Regions from separate parts of the Klebsiella sp. PK18 genome, predicted to be linked through region 3. Evidence: predicted binding sites of a transcription regulator. Region 3 holds the regulator's gene; each other region holds the start of a gene.
What was found. The regulator CRP, encoded in region 3, controls carbon source genes, mostly activating them, when cyclic AMP is high. The targets are predictions, from matches to a motif close to ATGTGANNNNNNTCACAT.

Region 1: the regulator CRP is predicted to act here: its motif matches at 2,211-2,228, upstream of AC3EMD_RS05295 (PTS sugar transporter subunit IIB).
Region 2: the regulator CRP is predicted to act here: its motif matches at 5,128-5,145, upstream of udp (uridine phosphorylase).

What each region holds. Positions count from the first base shown of each region.
Region 1 covers NZ_CM173493.1:1,065,325-1,072,441, forward strand. The annotation lists gene AC3EMD_RS05280 (ROK family protein) at 1-87, opposite strand, end outside; gene AC3EMD_RS05285 (PTS lactose/cellobiose transporter subunit IIA) at 138-452, opposite strand; gene AC3EMD_RS05290 (PTS cellobiose transporter subunit IIC) at 476-1,798, opposite strand; gene AC3EMD_RS05295 (PTS sugar transporter subunit IIB) at 1,808-2,122, opposite strand; gene AC3EMD_RS05300 (PTS sugar transporter subunit IIC) at 2,300-3,571, shown strand; gene AC3EMD_RS05305 (maltoporin) at 3,834-5,171, shown strand; gene AC3EMD_RS05310 (CBM35 domain-containing protein) at 5,184-7,117, shown strand, end outside.
Region 2 covers NZ_CM173493.1:5,385,122-5,392,238, forward strand. The annotation lists gene ubiB (ubiquinone biosynthesis regulatory protein kinase UbiB) at 1-1,217, opposite strand, end outside; gene ubiJ (ubiquinone biosynthesis protein UbiJ) at 1,214-1,819, opposite strand; gene ubiE (bifunctional demethylmenaquinone methyltransferase/2-methoxy-6-polyprenyl-1,4-benzoquinol methylase UbiE) at 1,833-2,588, opposite strand; gene rmuC (DNA recombination protein RmuC) at 2,659-4,107, opposite strand; gene udp (uridine phosphorylase) at 4,243-5,004, opposite strand; gene AC3EMD_RS26365 (dienelactone hydrolase family protein) at 5,277-6,089, shown strand; gene metE (5-methyltetrahydropteroyltriglutamate--homocysteine S-methyltransferase) at 6,149-7,117, opposite strand, start outside.
Region 3 covers NZ_CM173493.1:415,182-422,298, forward strand. The annotation lists gene ppiA (peptidylprolyl isomerase A) at 1-449, shown strand, start outside; gene AC3EMD_RS01915 (YhfG family protein) at 556-723, shown strand; gene AC3EMD_RS01920 (putative adenosine monophosphate-protein transferase Fic) at 713-1,315, shown strand; gene pabA (aminodeoxychorismate synthase component 2) at 1,348-1,911, shown strand; gene argD (bifunctional acetylornithine/succinyldiaminopimelate transaminase) at 2,002-3,222, shown strand; gene AC3EMD_RS01935 (YccS/YhfK family putative transporter) at 3,212-5,290, opposite strand; gene crp (cAMP-activated global transcriptional regulator CRP) at 5,342-5,974, opposite strand; gene AC3EMD_RS01945 (OsmC family protein) at 6,281-6,685, shown strand; gene AC3EMD_RS01950 (phosphoribulokinase) at 6,741-7,117, opposite strand, start outside.

The DNA.
Region 1 (7,117 bases), 650 kb from region 3:
GCGCAGGCGCTGGACGCATTCGCCCGCCGGGTCCAGCAGTACGGCTTCCATTTTGGTGCCGCCAATATCTATTCCAAGATGTAACATAGTGACCTCGGGGAATCAGACCCGGCCAGCGCGCCTGGCCGGGGAACGCGCTAGGCGTGAAGTGGTTGCGCGCGGTAAATCGCAATCAGTTCGGCAATCAGCTCTTTCGCCAGAATGGAGGTCATCAGGTGATCCTGAGCATGGACCATTACCAGCGTCATTTTGGTTTTTCCCTCGCCTTCGTCAGCTTCGATAAGCTGGGTCTGTACAAGGTGAGCTTCGCGGGAATAGTGCGCCGCTTCCTGCATTTTGGCGTCGGCGGTGGCGAAATCACCCGCTTTAGCGGCGTGCAGCGCTTCGTAGCACAGACTACGTGACTGGCCGGCGTTGATGATGATCCCCATCACCTGTTCTTCTAATTCCATGATTATCCTCTGAATCGTTAGCGTTAAGCGGTTTGCGCCGCGTTGTCAGCCTGGCCGACGGCGTTTTCACGCTCCTGGGCCAGCAGCTGTTTTTCGTAAGCTTTGAGAAATGGCAGGTACATCACCATGGCGGTGGCCATACAAATGAGGCACAGGATCACCGGGCTAAAGCTCCAGTTCGCCGCCCACGAGGCGCCGATGGGCGCCGGCGTTGTCCACGGCGTCATCGATACTACGCGGCTGACGAGATCCAGCTTCAGCGCAAAGTACGCCAGGGTCGCGTTGACCATCGGCACCAGCACGAACGGCAGGAAAAACAGCGGATTCATGATGATCGGCGCGCCGAACAGGATCGGTTCGTTAATATTGAATACCCCCGGCACGACCCCCATCCGGCCAATCGTCCGCAGATGCACGGCCTTGCTGCGCAGCAGCATCAGCGCCAGCGGCAGGGTGGAGCCGACGCCGCCGATCAGCAGATAGTGATCCCAGAAGCCCTGGACATAGATGTGCGGGATAGCGGTGCCAGCGGCCATGGCCGCCTGATTGACCGACAGGTTGGCCATCCAGAACGGGTTCATGATCCCGGTGACGATCAGCGCGCCGTGGATCCCGGCGAACCACAGTACCTGACAGACCAGCACTGACAACAGAATGGCCGGCAGCGTATCGGAAGCCGCGACCAGGGGTTTGACCAGCGACATGATCGCTTCCGGAATGATCATCCCCAGCTGAGCCTCGATAAACAGGTTCAGCGGATGCAGCGTCAGAATGATCGCCAGCACCGGGATCAGGATCTCGAACGAGCGCGCCACCCCGGCAGGCACTTCCGGCGGCAGGCGAATGGTGATGTTATGCCGCTTGAGGAAGGCGTACAGCTCGGTGGAATAGATGGCCACCAGAATGGCGGTGAAGATCCCCTGGCCGGAGAAGTAGGCCGTAGAGATCTGGCCATCTTTCAGCGGCGCGGCCACCAGCAGAAACGACATCAGCGACAGCATCCCGGCGGTCAGCGAGTCCAGGTGATGGTGCTTGGCGAGGCTGGCGGCGATCCCGACGGCAATGAACAGGGTCATCACCCCCATGCTGAAGTTGAACGGCAGCATCAGCGCATCGCGATGATCGAGCGAAAATTGCAGCCAGGCGCGGGCAAAGCCCCACGTCGTATCCGGAGAAAACGGCGGAAAGATAAACACCAGCAAAAACGAGCCGACGATCATAAAGGGCAGGGCGGTAATAAATCCGTCGCGGATCGAGGTCACGTATTTTTGCTGGCCGATCGCGCCGGCCAGCGGCGTGATCTGCCGTTCGATCACATCGATCAGTTTAGCGTACAGAGAGCTCATGTTCTTTCCTTAGTTCTTGTTTTCAATGAGGGAAAGGGCGAAATCAAGGACCGCGGCGCCTTTTTGCATGCCGTAGTCCATCATATTGATGGGTTCGACGCGGATACCGTATTTATCCGCCTGTTTTTGCAGATCCTGCTGCATGTATTTCACCTGCGGCCCCAGCAGCACCACCTGATAATGGCCAACCTGTTCGGCGAACTCCGCTACGCCATAGGCATTGATCTCTACCGGCAGGCCCCGCTGTTCGGCTTCGGCAATCATTTTTTTCATCAGCAGGCTGGTGGACATGCCTGCCGAACAACACAACATTATTTTTTTCATAAGTACCGCTCCTGATGAGGTTGGATGAGCGGACTATAGTCAAAATGGATGCATTACGGAAAGCGCTTTCCGTTTGTGGATTTATTAATTGTGACCATGATCACCTATGGCAGGCTTTCACTTTCCGGTGTTGTGGGCGATCATCCCGGCGAGACAACCATTCGCAAAGGTAGGAGTATGAACATTCAGTTAATGAATGTGGCCGTGGACATCATCGAGCAGCGGCTGGCGCCGCTGGCGAATGTTCTGACGCGCAACAACCACATTACGGCGATGCGCGATAGCTTTGCGCTGGGGATGCCCTTTGTGATTGTTGGCAGCCTGTTGGTGCCCATTTTGTTTCCGCCCGTTTCCATCGACGGCGCCTCGCGTTTCGGCCAGGTCTATTTGCTACTGCGGCCTATCCTGCTGCCGACCTTTCAGCTAACCATTGGCCTGGTGGCGCTGATTGTCGCCTTCGGCGCCAGCGCCAGTCTCGCCAAGCAGTACCGTCTGCCGGAACGGCTCTGCGGTTTAACCGGGTGTCTGGCTTTTCTGCTGTTTATCGGCTTTCGCGAGACTGCGGTGAGCAATGTTTATCTCGGCGGTATGGGGATATTTACCGCCCTGATATCCAGCACCTATTCCATTGAGATAATTCGCTTTTTCTACAAAAAAGGCTGGTGTATTCGCTTGCCTGATGAAGTGCCGCTGATGACCCGCAATGGCTTTCAACTGCTGATCCCGCTGCTGGTGGTGATGCTGTCGATAAGCGTGATGAATGCCATACTGCTGCAGACCACCGGACGCATCGTACCGGAGTTGATCAGCGAAGCGGTGCGGCCGCTGGTGCTGGCGTCCGACACGCTGATGGCGGTACTGATCTCTTTATTTATCTGTAACTTACTCTGGTTTATCGGTATCCACGGCGCGCTGATCATCACCGGGATCATGAACCCCTTCTGGATGACCTATCTGTTTGAAAATCAGCAGGCGCTGGCGGCGGGTTCGCCAACGCTACCGCATATTTATCTGCAGGGGTTCTGGGATTTTTACCTGCTGATCGGCGGTATTGGCTCCACTTTGCCGCTGGTGCTGATGGCGATGCGCAGCCGCTCGCGGCAGCTGAAAAGCGTGGCAAAAATTGGCCTGCTGCCGTCGCTGTTTAATATCAACGAGCCAATACTGTTTGGTTTTCCGGTAATCATGAACCCGGTTTTTTTACTGCCGTTTCTCTTTGTTCCGCTGATAAATGCCTGTATCGCATGGTATTTAACTCAGCTGGGTATCCTCGACCGCGCGGTGGCGATGCTGCCATGGTCTATGCCTTCCCCGCTGGGGGCAGCATGGTCGGCGAACGGTAGCTGGAAAAATTTGTGCATGAGCCTGTTCGCGATGTTTAACGCCTGGATGCTCTATCGCCCCTTCTTCAAAGTGTACGAACGCCAGCTCGCGGAAACCGAACGCTGACCCCCTCGCCGTCGGCGGCTTATCCCCCGGCGGCACTCATTCACCTGCTCCTCCTTCCGCTCTGCTGCCGGCTCCCGGCGGCATTCTTGTTATTTTATGTGATCAGTCTCACGAATATATTCGTCGCGGAGCGAATTTTGTGAACCAGATAGGCAATTATGGAAAGCGCTTTCCATTAACGGATGTACATTTCCATTTTTGATCCGTAAATTTCCCCTCCGTTATCGGTTCGTGTTAACAAACATAACGTGGGAAAAAAATAATGATAAAGCTGAAACATTCAATACCTCTGGCTCTCCTCTCGCTGGCAGGGGCCAGCAGCCTGGCCTGCGCCGATCCGAAGTATGATTTTGCGCTGCATGGCTATATCCGCTCCGGGATCCTGGCGAACTCCGATGGCAACCGCGCGGACTCCGTCGGCCTGATGCCGGACGGTAAGTGGCGACTGGGCAACGAAGAAGACACCAAGATCGAACTGATCCCCACCGTGACGCTGACGGCGGACAGCGGCGTGGTGGCGAAAGTGCAGGCCAACCTCACTCATCAGTCGAAATGCACCTCCGACTGGAACTGTCAGGATGACGATGGCCATGACGTACAGTTTCGCGAAGGGTTCGCCGAGCTGAGCAATCTGGATTTTGCGCCGGAGATGACCTTCTGGGCCGGTAAGCGCTACAGCAGCTCCAACACCTCCAGCCATCAGTTCGACTGGGAGTACATTCAGTACAACGGCACCGGCGGCGGCTTCGACAACATGGATCTCGGCTTCGCCCGCTTCGACGCCGGGGTGTACGCCTTTTCACCCACCGAAGAAACCAAAGCCTACCCGGTGGATAAGGGAGATCAGGGCTACCCGGATGACTATTCCCTCAACCTGTGGCTGAAAAAGATCGCGGGGACAGGCTTCGATCTGGAGCTGATCGGCCACCATATGAACCGTAACGAAAACCACCCGACTTCCGCCGAGAAGGGCTATGGCGTGACCGGTATTTATAACTTTGACGGTTTCTATGGTCTGACCGGAGGCTACTCCCGCCTTGCATTGCAGTACGGGAAAGGGCTGGCGGCGGGTGACTCACTGGGTAAAAACGGCTGGGGCTGGGCCAATCTGGAAAACACTCAGTCCTGGCGAGTGGTGCTGGATAGCGTGGCCTCGATGGGCGACCTGGAGATCTCGACCTTCGCTTTCTGGCAGAAAGATAAAAACTACCGCTGGTGGACGGAAGATGACCATGGCTGGGGACGCTCGATGTGGGTCGCCGGTATCCGCCCTTATCATCAGATCACCCGCAACTTTGCCATGCAGTACGAGCTGGGCTACGAATACCTGGATGACAAAAACTACAAAGGGGTAAACGGCAAAGGCAAAGGCGGCCTGACCAAAGTCACCGTTGCGCCAACCCTGACCTTTGACTCCGGTTTCTGGGCACGCCCGCAGCTGCGCTTCTTCGTCACCTACGCGAAGTGGGATAAAGGTGTCTCCGATGCGCTGGACGGCAACTACAACTGGGATACCAATACCATCACCGCCGGCGGGTATTCCCGCAGTGGCTCTACCGACACCGTTAACTTCGGCGTACAGGCCGAGGTCTGGTTCTAAGGAGAGACAACGATGAAGCCGATGAAAAACCTGCTGCTGATGGGGCTGCTGTCCGCGCTGGGGGCCGGCGGGGCGCTGGCCGCCGAGCGCTCGCACTTTATGCACTTTATCACTCGCGACGGCGCCACCCTCAAGGACGGCGACAAGGTGTTTCGTTTCGCCGGGATCCACGCGCCGGAGCTGCACCGCATTGAAGACGACGCCCGCGGCCCCTGCAGAGCAGACCCGCGCGGCTGGGGACAATACTTTAAATGGCCAACGGCGCAGGAGCAGCAAAACTGGATCCAGGCGATGGTGCAAACCGGGGCGAAAGCCCAGCGCGTCTACGTGCTGTCGGTGCAGCAGGAATTTGATAAAGCCTGCGGGCGCGAGACCCATATTCTGGCGCCGGAAACGGCGGACGGCATGCCGCGGCTGAATGAGAAAGCCATGCGAGTGTATGACAACATGATTGCCGAAGCGGATAAACAGGGATTGCGACTGATCCTGCCGTTTATTGACCACTGGTGGTGGTGGGGCGGGCGTGAGCAGCTGGCGGCGTTCTACCACGAAAAAGCGGAAGACTTTTATCGGACCGATAGCAAGACCTTCAAAGCCTATCTGGATGTGATCCGCCAGGTTATCACCCGGACAAATACTGTCACCGGCCGCGCCTATTATGATGAAAAGGCGATCATGGCCTGGGAAACCGGTAACGAGCTGGAGGATACCAACGCCGATTTCCTGCATCAGACCGCGGCGTGGATTAAAAAATGGGCCCCTCATCAGCTGGTGGTAGATGGTACCTATAAGAAAATCAATTCCTTTGCGCTGACCGACCCCAATGTGGATATCGTCAGCAATCACTATTACACCAATGCCGATAATAACCATCCCGGGCAGGTCACGCAGGATCTGCGCGCCGTCGGCGGGCAAAAAGTCTATCTCGTCGGCGAGTTTGGCCTGCTGCCGGCGGATCAACTGAACGCCATTATGCAGTCGATCGTTCACAGCGAGGTCAACGGGGCGCAAGCCGCCGGCGGGCTTATCTGGGGCTTCCGCGGCCATCGTTACGACGGCGGCTTCTACTGGCATAAGGAGTCGACCGGGCACTACAGCTACCACCTGCCGGGGTTTGCCAAAGAAGGCGAAGCGAACCAGGAGCAGGCGGTGGTCGATCTGGTGCGCACGGCCGCGGCGCAGATGGCCGGGCAGCAGACGATGGCGCCGCTGCCGAAGCCGAACGCGCCTTTGCTGCGCGAGACCACCTCGCCCTTCGCGATCAACTGGATGGGAGCCGCGGTAGGACGCAGCTACGATGTTGAACGCGCCGACTCGCCGACCGGGCCGTGGACGGTGGTGGGCCGGGATATCTCCGATGGCGTTAACGAATGGAATCCGGAAACCATGGTTCTGTTCCGCGACGATTATCGTCAGCTTCAGCTCGGGCATACGTATTACTACCGGGTGACAGCGAAAAACGAGAGCGGTCGTTCGGCTCCTTCCAATGTGATTAGCGTGCAGCATAGCGAGGAGAATCAGCCGCCGGTTGTCACGCTGGAACCGGCCCTAACCACCACGCAGGACCAGGGCGTCGAGCTTACGGCCAGCTGGCAGGACGATGGCCTGCCGTCGCGAGAGGTTAAGGTGGGCTGGCAGCACGCCGGCGATGGTCAGGTGCATTTCTGCCATGCCGATCGGGCTCAAACCCGGGCCTGGTTTACGACGCCAGGTACCTATGCGCTGACGTTCACGGCGGACGATGGGCTGCTGAAAAGCAGCAAAACCGTGACCGTGACGGTGGGCGAAGCGACGGGGAAAGCGCCAGCAGATTTTTGTCGTTATTACGGCGAAGTTTATGGCGTGGCTGAGGGTCGGCTGACGGTGATGAAGAGTGATAAAGACGCGCTGACAGTTGGCGAGGACGGCTTCCTCGGCCCATTTGCCAACGAGGGGGATAAGATCGG
Region 2 (7,117 bases), 640 kb from region 3:
TGTAGTAAAACGAGCTGCGGCTGGACTTCCATATTGAAACGCCGCGCGGTATTGAACAGATTAAGCAGCACGTGGCCGAAGGAGATCTCCGCCAGCGGCTTCTCAAAGATCGGCTCGCAGACCGTGCGGATCGCGAACTCAAACTCTTCGACATTCGTATCGGGCGGTACCCAACCGGAATCGACGTGCAGCTCAGCCACCTTACGATAATCGCGGTTAAAGAAGGCGATAAAGTTTTCCGCCAGATAGCGCTTATCTTCTTTGTTCAGCGAGCCGACAATACCGCAGTCGATGCCGATATACTGCGGATCTTCCGGGTGCTCGTAGCTGACGAATATGTTGCCAGGGTGCATATCGGCATGAAAGAAGCTGTCGCGGAACACCTGGGTAAAGAAGACCTGCACGCCCCGCTCCGCCAGCAGCTGCATGTTGGTCCCCTGGGCCTCCAGCGCCTCCACGTCGGACACCGGGATACCGTAGATGCGCTCCATCACCATCATGCTTTCGCTGCAGTAGTCGGGGTACACCTCCGGCACGTACAGCATCGGACTATCTTCGAAATTACGCCGCAGCTGAATGGCGTTGGCGGATTCCCGCAACAGGTTCAGCTCGTCCAGCAGCGTTTTTTCATATTCGCGAACCACCTCCTGCGGGCGCAGACGGCGGCCGTCAGGCAGCAGACGCGGTACCCAGCGCGCCAGGCGGTAGATGAGCTTCATGTCCGCTTTAATGATCGGCAAAATATCCGGGCGGATAACCTTGATCACCACCTCTTTGCCATTCTCTTTCAGACGTGCGGTATGCACCTGGGCGATGGACGCCGAGGCTAACGGCTCTACGGAGAAATCATCAAACCAGGCTTCCACCGGCAGGCCCCCCATCGCTTTCTCTATCTGCTGCTGCGCGAGCTTTCCTTCAAAGGGCGCTACGCGGTCCTGCAACAGCGCCAGCTGATCGGCAATATGCGGCGGGAAGAGATCCCGGCGGGTGGAAAGCATCTGGCCAAATTTAATCCACACCGGCCCCAGCTCCTGAAGCGCCAGGCGCAGACGAGTGCCAAGGGGTTGGTCTTGATGACGATTTGGCATCCAGAACAGCATCCGCCGCCAGATACGCAGCGGCAGCGTGAGACGAATTTTGGGGATGAGCTCATCGAGCCCGTAGCTCAAAAAGGTGTGGATGATGAAATACAGGCGCCGTAATTCTCCTGGCGTCATTTGCCCTCCAGCGTTTCCAGCCGTTTTTCCAGTGCGGCCAGCGCGCGTTCAATAGCCGTCGTTTCTTCCGCAAACCATGCCAGCTCCAGCGGCCCCGGTGCCAGTCGCCACTCTTCAGTGATCGCTTCTGCGACATAGCGCTGCTGGCGCTGCGCGCCTTTCAGTAAAAACTGAGCGCCGCCGCGGAGGACTTTGCCAACGCCTTCAGCCACGATATCGCCAGTATAAGGCGCCAGCAGTTCAGCGGGATCGAACTCCGCCAGATCGCACAGGGAGACCATATTCTGCACCACCTGCAGATCGCCCTGCACTTCCAGATCTCCGCTACGGATAAGCGCCGTGAGCTGCTGACGATTACGCAGTTTGGGCAGCACGCTGAGCCGGGTAATCACAGTGCAGTCGGCCTCTCCCTCCCAGGCGCTCAGGACATCAACCTGGCGTTCGCTGAACGCCAGTACGATCGGGGTGGAGAAGTCCTGCAGTTGAACTCGCAATACCTTACCCAGCAGGCGCTGACGAGCGGGTTTTAGCGCCTTGTCACGCCAGAGAAAAGTATTCAGCGCCGTCTCAATGCTAGCGGTCACCAGGGGTGTGAAAGGCATAGCGTCCCTCCTGTCAGAACTTGTAACCGCGATGCAAGGCAACGATACCCGCCGTCAGGTTGTGGTAGTCGACACTTTCAAAACCTGCATCCTGCATCATCCCTTTCAGGGTTTCCTGATCCGGGTGCATACGGATAGATTCTGCCAGGTAGCGATAGCTGTCGCCGTCTTTTGCCACCAGTTCCCCCACCTTCGGCAGGATATGGAAGGAGTAAGCGTCGTAGGCTTTGCTGAGCGGTTCGATAATCGGTTTAGAAAACTCCAGCACCAGCAGACGTCCGCCCGGCTTCAGCACGCGGTACATCGAACGCAGCGCTTTTTCTTTATCGGTAACGTTACGCAGACCGAAAGAGATGGTGATGCAGTCAAAGGTGTTATCAGCAAACGGCAGGGCTTCCGCGTTGGCCTGAACATACTCAACGTTGCCCACGATGCCGATATTACGCAGCTTTTCGCGGCCCATTTTGAGCATGGAATCATTGATATCAGCAAGCATGACGCGGCCGGTTTCTCCTACCAGACGGGAGAACTTGGCTGTCAAATCGCCGGTCCCCCCCGCCAGATCCAGCACGGTCTGCCCGCGACGTACGCCGCTGCAGTCGATGGTGAAACGCTTCCACAAACGATGGATACCAAACGACATCAAGTCGTTCATCACATCATACTTTGCCGCGACAGAATGGAATACATGCGCCACCATGTCCTGTTTCTGCTCTTTAGCGACCGTCTGAAAGCCAAAGTGCGTCGTTTCTTGTGAATCCTCAACCATCTCTATGCCTGCTTGCTTTTCAAGAAAATGTTCACTGAGTGTATCAGATTCAGCGCATTTCCCATACGTTTCAACGTGGCGGAGCCGCCTCCCGATTATGTAACGCCTCGGCAGAGTCGGCTGAAAATGCGTCATTTTCCGGGAGGTTATCCTCGTCTTCAAGACGATATTCATCGTCCTGGGCAGTAGCTTGTTCGACTAAATCAGGATTTATCCCGCGCTTCACCTCCACCCCCAGGCCGCGAAAGGCTTCCGCCTGGGCCAGCAGGTTCCCGCGCCCGGAAGCGAGCTTTTTCATCGCCTGGCGATAGTTCTCTTGCGCCTTATCCAGACTCTGGCCGATGGCGGACATATCATCCACAAACAGGCGCATTTTGTCGTAAAGGCGCCCCGCCCGCTCGGCGATCTTCTGCGCGTTGCGGCTCTGATGCTCATAGCGCCACAGATTGGCGATAGTACGCAGGGCTACCAGCAGCGTCGTCGGGCTGACCAGCATGATATTATTTTGCAACGCCTCGCTGATGAGCTCGGGCTGACGGTCGATGGCCACCAGGAACGCCGGCTCGACGGGAATAAACATCAGCACGTAGTCGAGAGAGCGCAGCCCCGGCAGTTGTTGATAATCCTTGCGTCCCAGCAGGCGAATATGGTTTCGCACCGAGGCAAGATGTTCCTGCAGCGCGACTTCGCGGGTGTAGTCGTCTTCGGCGTTGAAATAGCGCTCATAGGCGACCAGGGTCATTTTGGCGTCGATCACCACGTCCTTGCCCTGCGGCAGGCGGACAATGACGTCCGGCTGCATCCGCGAGCGGTTGTCGGTCTCGATACTGACCTGGGTCTGGTACTCATAGCCTTCGCGCAGGCCGGAGGCCTCCAGCACGCGGGTTAAGACCACTTCCCCCCAGTTGCCCTGGGTTTTGTTATCACCTTTCAGCGCTTTCGTCAGGTTCAGTGCCTCCTGCGCCATCTGCGCGTTCAGCTGCTGAAGATTGCGGATCTCATGCGCCAGGGTATGCCTTTCCCGCGCCTCCTGGCCAAAGCTCTCCTGCACCTGGCGGCGGAATCCGTCGAGCTGTTCGCGCAGCGGGGTCAGCAGACCATGCAGACTCTGGCGGTTTTGCTCATCGACGCGCCGGTTGCTGTGTTCGAAAATGCGGTTGGCGAGGTTTTCAAACTGCTCGCTCAGACGCTGCTCGCTGTTAACCATCTGACGGATCTTATCTTCCGCATGCAGCTGGGTGGATTCGAGCCGGGTGGTGACCTCACGCAGATCGGCCTCCAGCGAGGTATTGATATCCCGCAGACTGCGCAGCTCATTGTTCAGCAGCTCACACTCCTCACGCCAGTGGGCCTCCTGCACCAGCTGCTGACGGGCGGCGCTCAGATCAATATCCAGCTCTCGCCGCTCCTCAATGAGATCGGCCCGGATTTGGTCGGCGCGCGCTTTGGTTGCCAGCCAGCCGACCATTAACCCGGCAGCCAGTGCGATAACCGCGCTGATAATGATTGAGAGATCCACGACGCCCCCTGCGATAACCTGATGGCACAAAATAGAATTGTGCTGTACAAACGTCCAGTTTAAAAGGGATTTCCTGCGAGGAGCAACGCAAAAAAGAAAGGCCGGAGGATCCGGCCTGACAGAGAAGGGGTTGAATTACAGCAGACGACGCGCCGCTTCCACGACGATTTTAACCGCGTGGCTTTCGGTTTGCTTCATGGTTTCGGCGTTAGGGATCTCTTGCTGGGTACGGTTCACAATAACCCCGGCGACCATCCCGGCACGCAGGCCCTGGCTGGCGCACATGGTCAGCAGCGTGGCGGATTCCATTTCATAGTTCATTACGCCCATTGCCTGCCACTCTTCCATTGAGCCCTTGAAGCGGCTCACCACGCGGCCGGAGAAGGTGTCGTAACGCTCCTGGCCTGGGTAGAAGGTATCCGAAGAGGCGGTCACGCCGATATGGGTGGTGGCACCAATAGATTTCGCCGCTTCCACCAGCGCGGTGGTGCAGGCGAAGTCTGCGACGGCCGGGAACTCCATCGGCGCGAAGTGCAGGCTGGCGCCGTCCAGGCGAACGGAAGCGGTCGTAACCAGCACATCGCCAACGTTAATGTGCGGTTGAATCGCGCCGGTGGTGCCGATACGCAGGAAGGTACGCACGCCCAGCTGCGCCAGCTCTTCCACGGCGATAGAAGTCGACGGGCCGCCGATGCCGGTAGAGCAGACGATCACCGGCTTGCCGTCCAGCTCCGCGCGCCAGGAGGTAAATTCGCGGTGGGATGCCAGCTTGACCGGCTTATCCATCAGCGCGGCGATCTTTTCCACACGCTCCGGATCGCCAGGGACGATAGCCAGCGTAGCCCCTTGTAAATCGTTCTTGGTGAGGCCGAGATGAAAAACATCAGACTTGGACATAAAAAACTCCTCTGTGGGTCGAATTATCAGCAGAAGCAAAACGGTACTGTACAGAAGCCCCTGGCAACATTTTGTGATGATAGTCACCAAGACCAATGATGATTGCAGTTGTTTTTCATTAAATAGTGATACACATCACATTAACAAGTTATATTCATCGTCACAGAACAAAAGATAGCCGCTTTCAGGCACTGTGCTTTATTACCGCCCGAACTAAAGGTAAAGGGTCTATAGTTATTGATGCGCTAATAAATAAGGGTACGGAGAATACCATGACCACCACCAAGCAACCTGGATTCGCACCTGCAGCTTCACCACACGCCGCCACCGCCGTTCATACGCCGGAAGAGCATATTATCGCCGGAGAGACGTCTATTCCCTCTCAGGGTGAAAACATGCCGGCCTACCACGCCCGCCCGAAAAATGCCGACGGTCCGCTGCCGATCGTTATCGTGGTACAGGAAATTTTCGGCGTGCATGAACATATTCGCGATCTTTGTCGCCGCCTGGCGCAGGAAGGCTATCTGGCTATTGCGCCTGAATTGTACTTCCGTCAGGGCGATCCGAATGAGTACCACGATATCCCGACCCTGTTCAAAGAGCTGGTTACCAAGGTGCCGGACGCGCAGGTGCTGGCGGATCTCGACCATGTCGCCAGCTGGGCGGCGCGCCACGGCGGCGATGCCCATCGTCTGCTAATCACCGGCTTCTGCTGGGGCGGACGCATTACCTGGCTGTATGCCGCGCATAACCCGCAACTGAAGGCAGGCGTGGCCTGGTACGGCAAGCTGGTGGGAGAAAAATCGCTGAATTCACCGAAGCATCCGGTAGATATCGCGGTCGATCTCAACGCCCCGGTGCTTGGTCTGTACGGCGCTAAAGACGCCAGTATTCCACAGGACACCATCGAGACCATGCGTCAGGCGCTGCGGGCGGCCAACGCCACAGCGGAAATCGTGGTCTATCCCGAAGCCGATCATGCCTTTAACGCCGACTATCGCGCCAGCTATCATGAAGAGTCAGCCAAAGACGGCTGGCAGCGAATGCTCGCGTGGTTTGCTCAGTATGGCGGCAAAAAAGCATAATCACCCAATGCATGAAAAAAGGAGGCAAATGCCTCCTTTTTTGATTTTTCGCGTAACGATCAGGCGGACTGGCGCAGGTTCTGCGCCGCTTGCACCATATTCGCCAGCGCGGCGCGGGTTTCCGGCCAGCCGCGAGTTTTCAGGCCGCAGTCCGGGTTAACCCACAGCCGCTTCGCCGGGATACGCTGCGCGGCTTTTGCCAGCAACGCTTCAATCCACTCCACGCTCGGCACGTTCGGCGAGTGAATATCATATACCCCCGGCCCGATCTCATTGGGATACTCGAACGCTTCGAACGACTCCAGCAGCTCCATATCGGACCGCGAGGTTTCAATGGTGATCACGTCGGCATCCAGCGCGGCAATGGAGTCCATGATGTCGTTGAACTCGCAATAGCACATGTGGGTGTGGATCTGAGTGTCGTCTTTGGCGACCGCAGCATTAAGGCGGAAGGCTTCCACACCCCACTGCAGATAGGCATCCCAGTCGCTGCGCTTCAGCGGTAACCCTTCGCGCAGCGCCGGCTCATCAATCTGGATGATGCCGATCCCCGCCGCCTCCAGATCCGCCACTTCATCACGCAGGGCCAGCGCAATCTGTTTCGCGATGGTTTCACGGCTGACATCTTCCCGCGGGAAGGACCAGCACAGAATGGTCACCGGTCCAGTAAGCATCCCTTTCACTGGCTTGTCGGTCAGCGACTGCGCGTACTTCGCCCAGTCGACGGTGATCGCCTGCGGACGGCTGACGTCGCCGATCACCACCGGCGGCTTCACGCAACGGGAACCATAGCTCTGCACCCAGCCGTTTTGCGTGAAGATAAAACCGTCCAGATGTTCACCGAAGTATTCCACCATGTCGTTCCGCTCGGCTTCTCCGTGCACCAGTACGTCTAAACCTAACCGCTCCTGCTCGACGATCGCCTGCTTAATATGTTCCGCAATCCCCGTCCGATAATGACTGGCGTCAAGGTTGCCCTTTTTGAAGTCCAGGCGCAGACCGCGGATCTCCGTCGTTTGCGGGAATGA
Region 3 (7,117 bases):
TTGAGTTAAACAGTCAGAAAGCCCCGATTTCCGTGGATAACTTCCTGAAGTACGTCAACAGCGGCTTCTACAACAACACCACCTTCCACCGCGTGATCCCGGGTTTCATGGTGCAGGGCGGCGGCTTTAACGAGCAGATGCAGCAGAAACAGCCTAACCCGCCGATTAAGAATGAAGCAGACAACGGCCTGCGCAACACCCGCGGTACCATCGCGATGGCGCGTACCGCCGACCAGGATAGCGCCACCAGCCAGTTCTTCATCAACGTGGCGGATAACGCCTTCCTTGACCATGGTCAGCGCGACTTTGGCTATGCGGTGTTTGGCAAGGTAGTGAAAGGTATGGACGTCGCGGATAAGATCTCCCAGGTCCAGACCCATAACGTCGGCCCATACCAGAATGTGCCGACCAAACCGGTTGTTATCCTCTCTGCGAAAGTGCTGCCCTAATCCTTCCACGGCGCGGTGTGCTATCGCCGCGCCCGGTTGCCTCCCGGCATAACCTGAAATTGCTGCTTATACTTGTGGCACACAGGGGACGATAAGGGGGGCGACGATGCGTCCACTCACCGAAAAGCAAAAATCCCGACTCTGGGAACAGACACGCAATACCAATTTTCAGGCCAGTCGTCGCCTTGAAGGCGTGACGGTGCCGCTGGTTACGTTGACTGCCGAAGAGGCGCTGGCGCGTCTGGCGACGCTGCGGAGGGAGTATGAGCGATAAATTCGGCGATGAACGCGATCCTTACCTCTACCCGGCGCTGAATGTCCTGCGCAACCGCCTCGGCATCCGGCAGGCTAAAAATCTGCAACAGGCCGCCTTTGAGATGACGGCGTTGCGGGCGGCAACCTTGCCGCTGGGGCCGCGGGTGCGCGGCTTACCCTATCTGTGCGCGATTCATCATCAGCTGTATCAGGATCTGTTTGACTGGGCCGGCCGGTTACGTGAAGTGAACCTCTACCTGGGCGATACGCCGTTCTGCCACTTTGCCCGGATCGAGGAGGAGGGGAACGCCCTGATGCAGGCCCTTGAGCAGGAGGATTATCTCAATGGCCTGCCGCGCGAGACCTTTATTGAACGCCTGAGCTGGTTCTATGGCGAAATTAATGTGCTGCACCCTTTTCGTCTTGGCAATGGCCTGACCCAGCGCATTTTCTTTGAACAGCTGGCGATACATGCCGGCTACCTGCTTGACTGGCGTGACGTCGACCCCGCCGGCTGGAGCGCGGCCTGCCAGCAGAGCGCGATGGGCGATCCGGCTCCGCTGGTGGCGATCTTTCGCAAAGTGGTAAGCGAAGCGCGGGAATCTGAGTAGAATAGCCCGGTTTTGATTGTTCCGGAGCCGCTATGATCCTGCTTATCGATAACTATGACTCTTTCACCTGGAATCTGTATCAGTACTTCTGCGAACTGGGTGCGGAAGTACTGGTCAGGCGCAATGATGCGTTGACGCTGGAGGAGATAGCGGCGCTGGCGCCGGAGAAAATCGTGATCTCGCCAGGCCCCTGCACGCCGAATGAGGCGGGGATTTCCCTCGCGGTTATCCGCCACTATGCGGGGAAAACGCCGCTACTGGGCGTCTGTCTCGGGCACCAGGCGATAGCCCAGGCGTTTGGCGCGACCATCGTACGGGCGGCACAGGTGATGCATGGTAAAACCTCGCTTATCGAGCATAACGGCGAAGGGGTGTTTCAGGGGCTGAATAATCCCCTGACGGTGACCCGTTATCACTCGCTGGTGATTGATCCGCCGACGCTCCCGCCCGAGTTTATCGTCACCGCCCGCAGCGCCAGCGCTGAGATTATGGGGATCCGCCACCGCGACTGGGATCTTGAGGGCGTGCAGTTTCATCCGGAAAGCATCCTCAGCGAGCAGGGCCATCAATTGCTGGAAAACTTTCTGAAGCGGTGATTTTCAGTTGCCATTGACTGATTTTTTATGCATATTTTGTGATTATATTTTCATGATTACATCTGCATAACGAAGAGGGATGGGCAAGACATGGCAACTGAACAACCGGCAATCACCCGCGCCACATTCGATGAAATTATTTTGCCGATTTATGCACCAGCAGAATTCATCCCGGTGAAAGGGAAAGGCAGCCGCGTCTGGGATCAGCAGGGCAAAGAGTATGTTGATTTTGCCGGCGGTATCGCGGTGACGGCGCTCGGCCATTGCCACCCGGCGCTGGTGGCGGCGCTCCACGAGCAGGGCGAAACGCTGTGGCACACCAGCAACGTCTTTACCAATGAGCCAGCGCTGCGTCTGGGACGTAAAGTTGTCGAGGCCACCTTCGCCGAGCGCGTGGTGTTTATGAACTCCGGTACGGAAGCCAATGAAACGGCCTTTAAGCTGGCGCGTCACTATGCGGTGACCCGCCATAGCCCGTATAAAACCAAAATCATTGCCTTCCATAATGCCTTCCATGGCCGCTCCCTGTTTACCGTTTCCGTCGGTGGGCAGCCGAAGTACTCCGATGGTTTCGGCCCGAAACCGGCGGATATTGTCCATGTTCCCTTCAACGACCTGCAGGCGGTAAAAGCGGTGATGGATGACCACACTTGCGCAGTGGTGGTGGAGCCGATTCAGGGCGAAGGCGGCGTGACGGCAGCGACGCCGGCCTTCCTGCAGGGGCTGCGTGAGCTGTGCGATCAGCACCAGGCGTTGTTAGTCTTTGATGAAGTGCAGTGCGGTATGGGACGTACCGGATCGCTGTTCGCCTATATGCATTACGGTGTGACGCCGGATATTCTGACCAGCGCCAAAGCGCTCGGCGGCGGCTTCCCGGTCAGCGCCATGCTGACCACCCATGAGATCGCCAGCGCCTTCCATGCGGGTTCCCATGGCTCAACCTACGGCGGCAACCCGCTGGCCTGCGCGGTCGCCAACGCCGCCTTCGATCTAATCAATACCCCGGCGGTGCTGGATGGCGTGAGCGCGAAGCGCGAACTGTTCGTCAAACACCTGCAGCAGCTGGATGCTGAATTTGATCTGTTCAGTGATATTCGCGGGATGGGCCTGCTGATTGGCGCCGAACTCAAGCCGCAGCACAAGGGCCGCGCGCGTGATTTCCTCTATGCCGCTGCGCAAGCCGGCGTCATGGTGCTCAACGCCGGGCCGGACGTGATGCGTTTTGTTCCCTCGCTGATCATCGACGAGCAGGATATTGCCGAGGGGATGGCGCGTTTTGCCCAGGCAGTGGCAAAGGTGATTAACGGCTGATCTTCCGCAGCCAGATGCCATGATGCGGCCGCTGACGCCATGCTACTGACGATATGGTATGCATGGTGTTCAGATGGCCCAGAATGCGTTGCAGGTGCTGCTCCAGGGTGCTTAACGGACCGTTCGGCACCTCTGTTTCCGGCGACTCCAGAATATTAGCATCCCCTGCGCTGCCGGGACCATCGCTGTCCAGCCGCTGCTGGCAGCGTTGCAAGGCAATCTCACAAGATTCGAGATAGCGCTGGGCAAGATCCGGGGTGAGCATCGTATGCTCCCGGGCCAGGGTGGTCATAGCGTTGATGTGTTCGACGATAAACTGACTGTGCGTCACCCACAGCTTCATATCTTCCAGGTAGTGGGTATTAAAACCGGGCTCCTGCATCGCCTGATTCAGGGAGTTGTAGAGCGCGTTATGCGCCTGGTTGACGCGCATGCGTTGATAGGCCAGCGCGGGGGCTTTTGGATCGGCGCTGAGGATCAGGCGAATCGCCTGCTGGTCGGCCTCCAGCGCATCGTGGGCGTTTTTTTTCAGCAGGCCGCTCTGCCACTGCGGCCACAGCCAGACCATCCCGCCGAAGGCGATCAGGCAGCCGATAAGCGTGTCGATAAGCCGGGCGACAATAAACTGTTCGCCGTTGAGCGTCAGCAGTTGCAGGGTATACACCGCCGTCACCGTAAAGCCTACCATCGCCCAGCCATAGTGTTTACGGATGATCAGATAGCTGAGCAGGGTAATCAGCAGCATCCCGCTCAGGGTATAGCTCTCCGGAACGTGAAAGTGCAAGGTTAGCCCGGCGATGACTAGGCCGGCGAGCGTTCCCGCCGCCCGGTGAACAATTCGCACCCGCGTGGCGCCATAGCCATTTTGCGTGACGAAGAGCACCGTCATCAGGATCCAGTAGGGCTTCGGCAAATGCAGGGCGTTGCCCATCAGGCTGGCGACGCTCAGCATCACGCTGATGCGCGCGGCATTGCGCAGTGCGGGTGATTTCAGCGACAGATAGTTCTTTAGCGCGGGAAACAGCGGTAAACGACGCTCTTTGTCGGCCATCAGATCCCGGGCATACAGGGGGCGCTGGGTATGCAGCACCCGGGCGATACGGCTAAAGTGCCAGGCGCAGAACTGACCGACCGGGTTGTCCGGATGCTGGCGGGCGATCTTTTCCAGAGCCTCAATCTGTTTATCCATCTGAAAGCGCTGCGGAAAGCGATGATAGAGAATATCATCCGCCAGTACGCGCAGGCGGGCAGCGACGGTTTGGGCATTCCAGCGGATCACCGCTTCGGCATGGCTGCGTTCCACCAGCTTTTGCACCTCTTCTGGCTGATGCAGGCTAACCGAAATATGTTCCTGTAGATCCAGCCCAACCTGGAACGCCCGCAGCAGACGCTTGTGATCGTTGCGTTGGTTGGCTGCCAGCATATGCATCTGCTGATAGCACTGGGTAATCAGGTCGACTACCTTCTGCTGGCGGGTGAGCAGCGGCGGCAGGGCGGTCGACGGATCGGTATGCTGGGTCAACAGACTGTATTTGGCTTCACAATAGTCAGCCAGTTCCCGGTAAAGCAGGCTGAGCGACTCCCGCAGCGGCTGTTCGCGCCACAGCCAGAACCAGAGCCAGTTAAACACGCCGTACCACAGCGTACCGAAAGCGTAGATCAGCAGTGGATCCCAGATGGGCATATTGCCCGCCAGGCTCAGGGTAAAGATAGCGGCGATCAGCGACGCGGGCAGCAGGCGAGCGTGCAGCGAACTGATCTCCGCGGTGACGCCGAGCAATAGCGCCAGACCGCTGAGAATAAGCGGCAAAGGAATGGCCTGGGCGAGCAGCAACTGCACCACCAGACTGCATCCGGCAAACAGACAGCCGCCGATAATCAGGCGTTTGAAAAAGCGCTTATGCGGGGTATCAAGACCGGCAATGTTGCAGCAGGCGGGCACTAAGGAAAACAACAGCCCCTGCTGGAGATGGCCGAGCAGAAGACCGATGGCCACAGGCAGACACAGCACCAGCGTTTGCCGCAGTGCATAGTTGACTTCCGGGTGGTAAATCAGCCTGCGCCACATGAGGGAAAAACAAAAACGGCGTACTGCAGGAGCAATACGCCGCTTAGCAACTTAACGGGTGCCGTAGACGACGATAGTTTTACCGTGTGCGGAAATCAGGTTCTGATCTTCCAGCATTTTCAAAATACGGCCAACTGTTTCACGAGAGCAGCCGACGATCTGACCAATTTCCTGACGGGTAATTTTAATTTGCATACCGTCCGGGTGGGTCATGGCATCAGGTTGCTTCGCCAGGTTCAGCAGCGTCTGGGCGATACGGCCCGTCACGTCGAGGAAGGCGAGGTTGCCCACTTTCTCAGACGTGACCTGCAGACGGCGAGCCATTTGCGAAGAGAGACGCATAAGAATGTCCGGGTTAACCTGGATCAGCTGACGGAATTTCTTATAAGAGATTTCGGCCACTTCACATGCGGTTTTCGCCCGTACCCAGGCGCTACGCTCCTGACCCTCTTCAAACAGGCCTAATTCACCGATGAAATCGCCCTGGTTGAGGTAGGAGAGGATCATCTCTTTACCTTCTTCATCCTTGATGAGTACAGCCACGGAGCCTTTAACGATGTAGTACAGCGTTTCTGCTTTTTCACCCTGGTGGATCAGCGTGCTCTTTGATGGGTACTTATGAATGTGGCAATGAGACAAGAACCATTCAAGGGTAGGGTCTGTTTGCGGTTTGCCAAGCACCATGCGCGGTTATCCTCTGTTATAAGCTATCTCCGGGCGCCGACACTACACGGCGTCCGGGCATGCAATCGTATTGTTTCCCTATACCTGGGAAGCTGGCTGATGATTTTTCGACAGCCCGTAATGTGAACTCCTCTGCATACATGCAGTACATCAATGTAATACTGTAGCATCCAGACTGTTTTAGCATAGCTTTCGCCGCATGTCTCCTGGTGTCTCGCTTCAGCATGACGCAGGTCGCCTTCCGTTGCGAGAATTGTTATGTGCGCGTAATCTGACAGGAAAATTGCGATACTGGAGTTAAATTTTATGCAAGCGCGTGTGAAATGGGTTGAAGGGTTAACCTTTATCGGGGAGTCCGCGTCAGGACACCAGATTCTGATGGATGGCAACTCCGGGGATAAGGCACCCAGCCCGATGGAGATGGTGCTGATGGCGGCGGGCGGTTGCAGTGCGATCGATGTGGTTTCTATTCTGCAAAAAGGTCGCCATGAGGTGACCAACTGCGAAGTGAAGCTGACGTCGGAGCGCCGCGAAGAGGCGCCGCGTCTGTTTACGCATATTAATCTGCACTTTATCGTCACCGGTAAGGCGCTGAAAAATGCCGCGGTCTCCCGGGCGGTGGATCTGTCGGCAGAGAAATACTGCTCGGTGGCGCTGATGCTGGAAAAAGCGGTGAAGATCACCCACTCCTATGAAGTGATCGAGGCGTAGTCTTCGCCTGCCGTTGTGAAGCATCTCAACCCCGGCCTGGCCGGGGTTTTTTCTGTTAGCCGATCTTGCGGCCTTCCATCAGGCGCTCGACCAGCGGCGTCATGATAAGCTCCATCGCCAGCCCCATTTTACCGCCCGGCACCACCAGCGTGTTCATGTGCGAGATAAACGACCCCTGCAGCATCGCCAGCAGCCAGGGGAAGTCGATATTCTGCAGGTTACGGAAATGGATCACCACAAAGCTCTCGTCCAGCGAGGGAATAGTTTTCGCGGCAAACGGGTTGGAAGTGTCTACCGTCGGCACGCGCTGAAAGTTGATATGGGTGCGGGAAAATTGCGGGGTAATGAAGTTGATGTAGTCTTCCATCGAGCGGACGACTGAGTCCATCACCGCCTCCCGGGAGTGGCCGCGCTCGCTGGTGTCGCGAATAA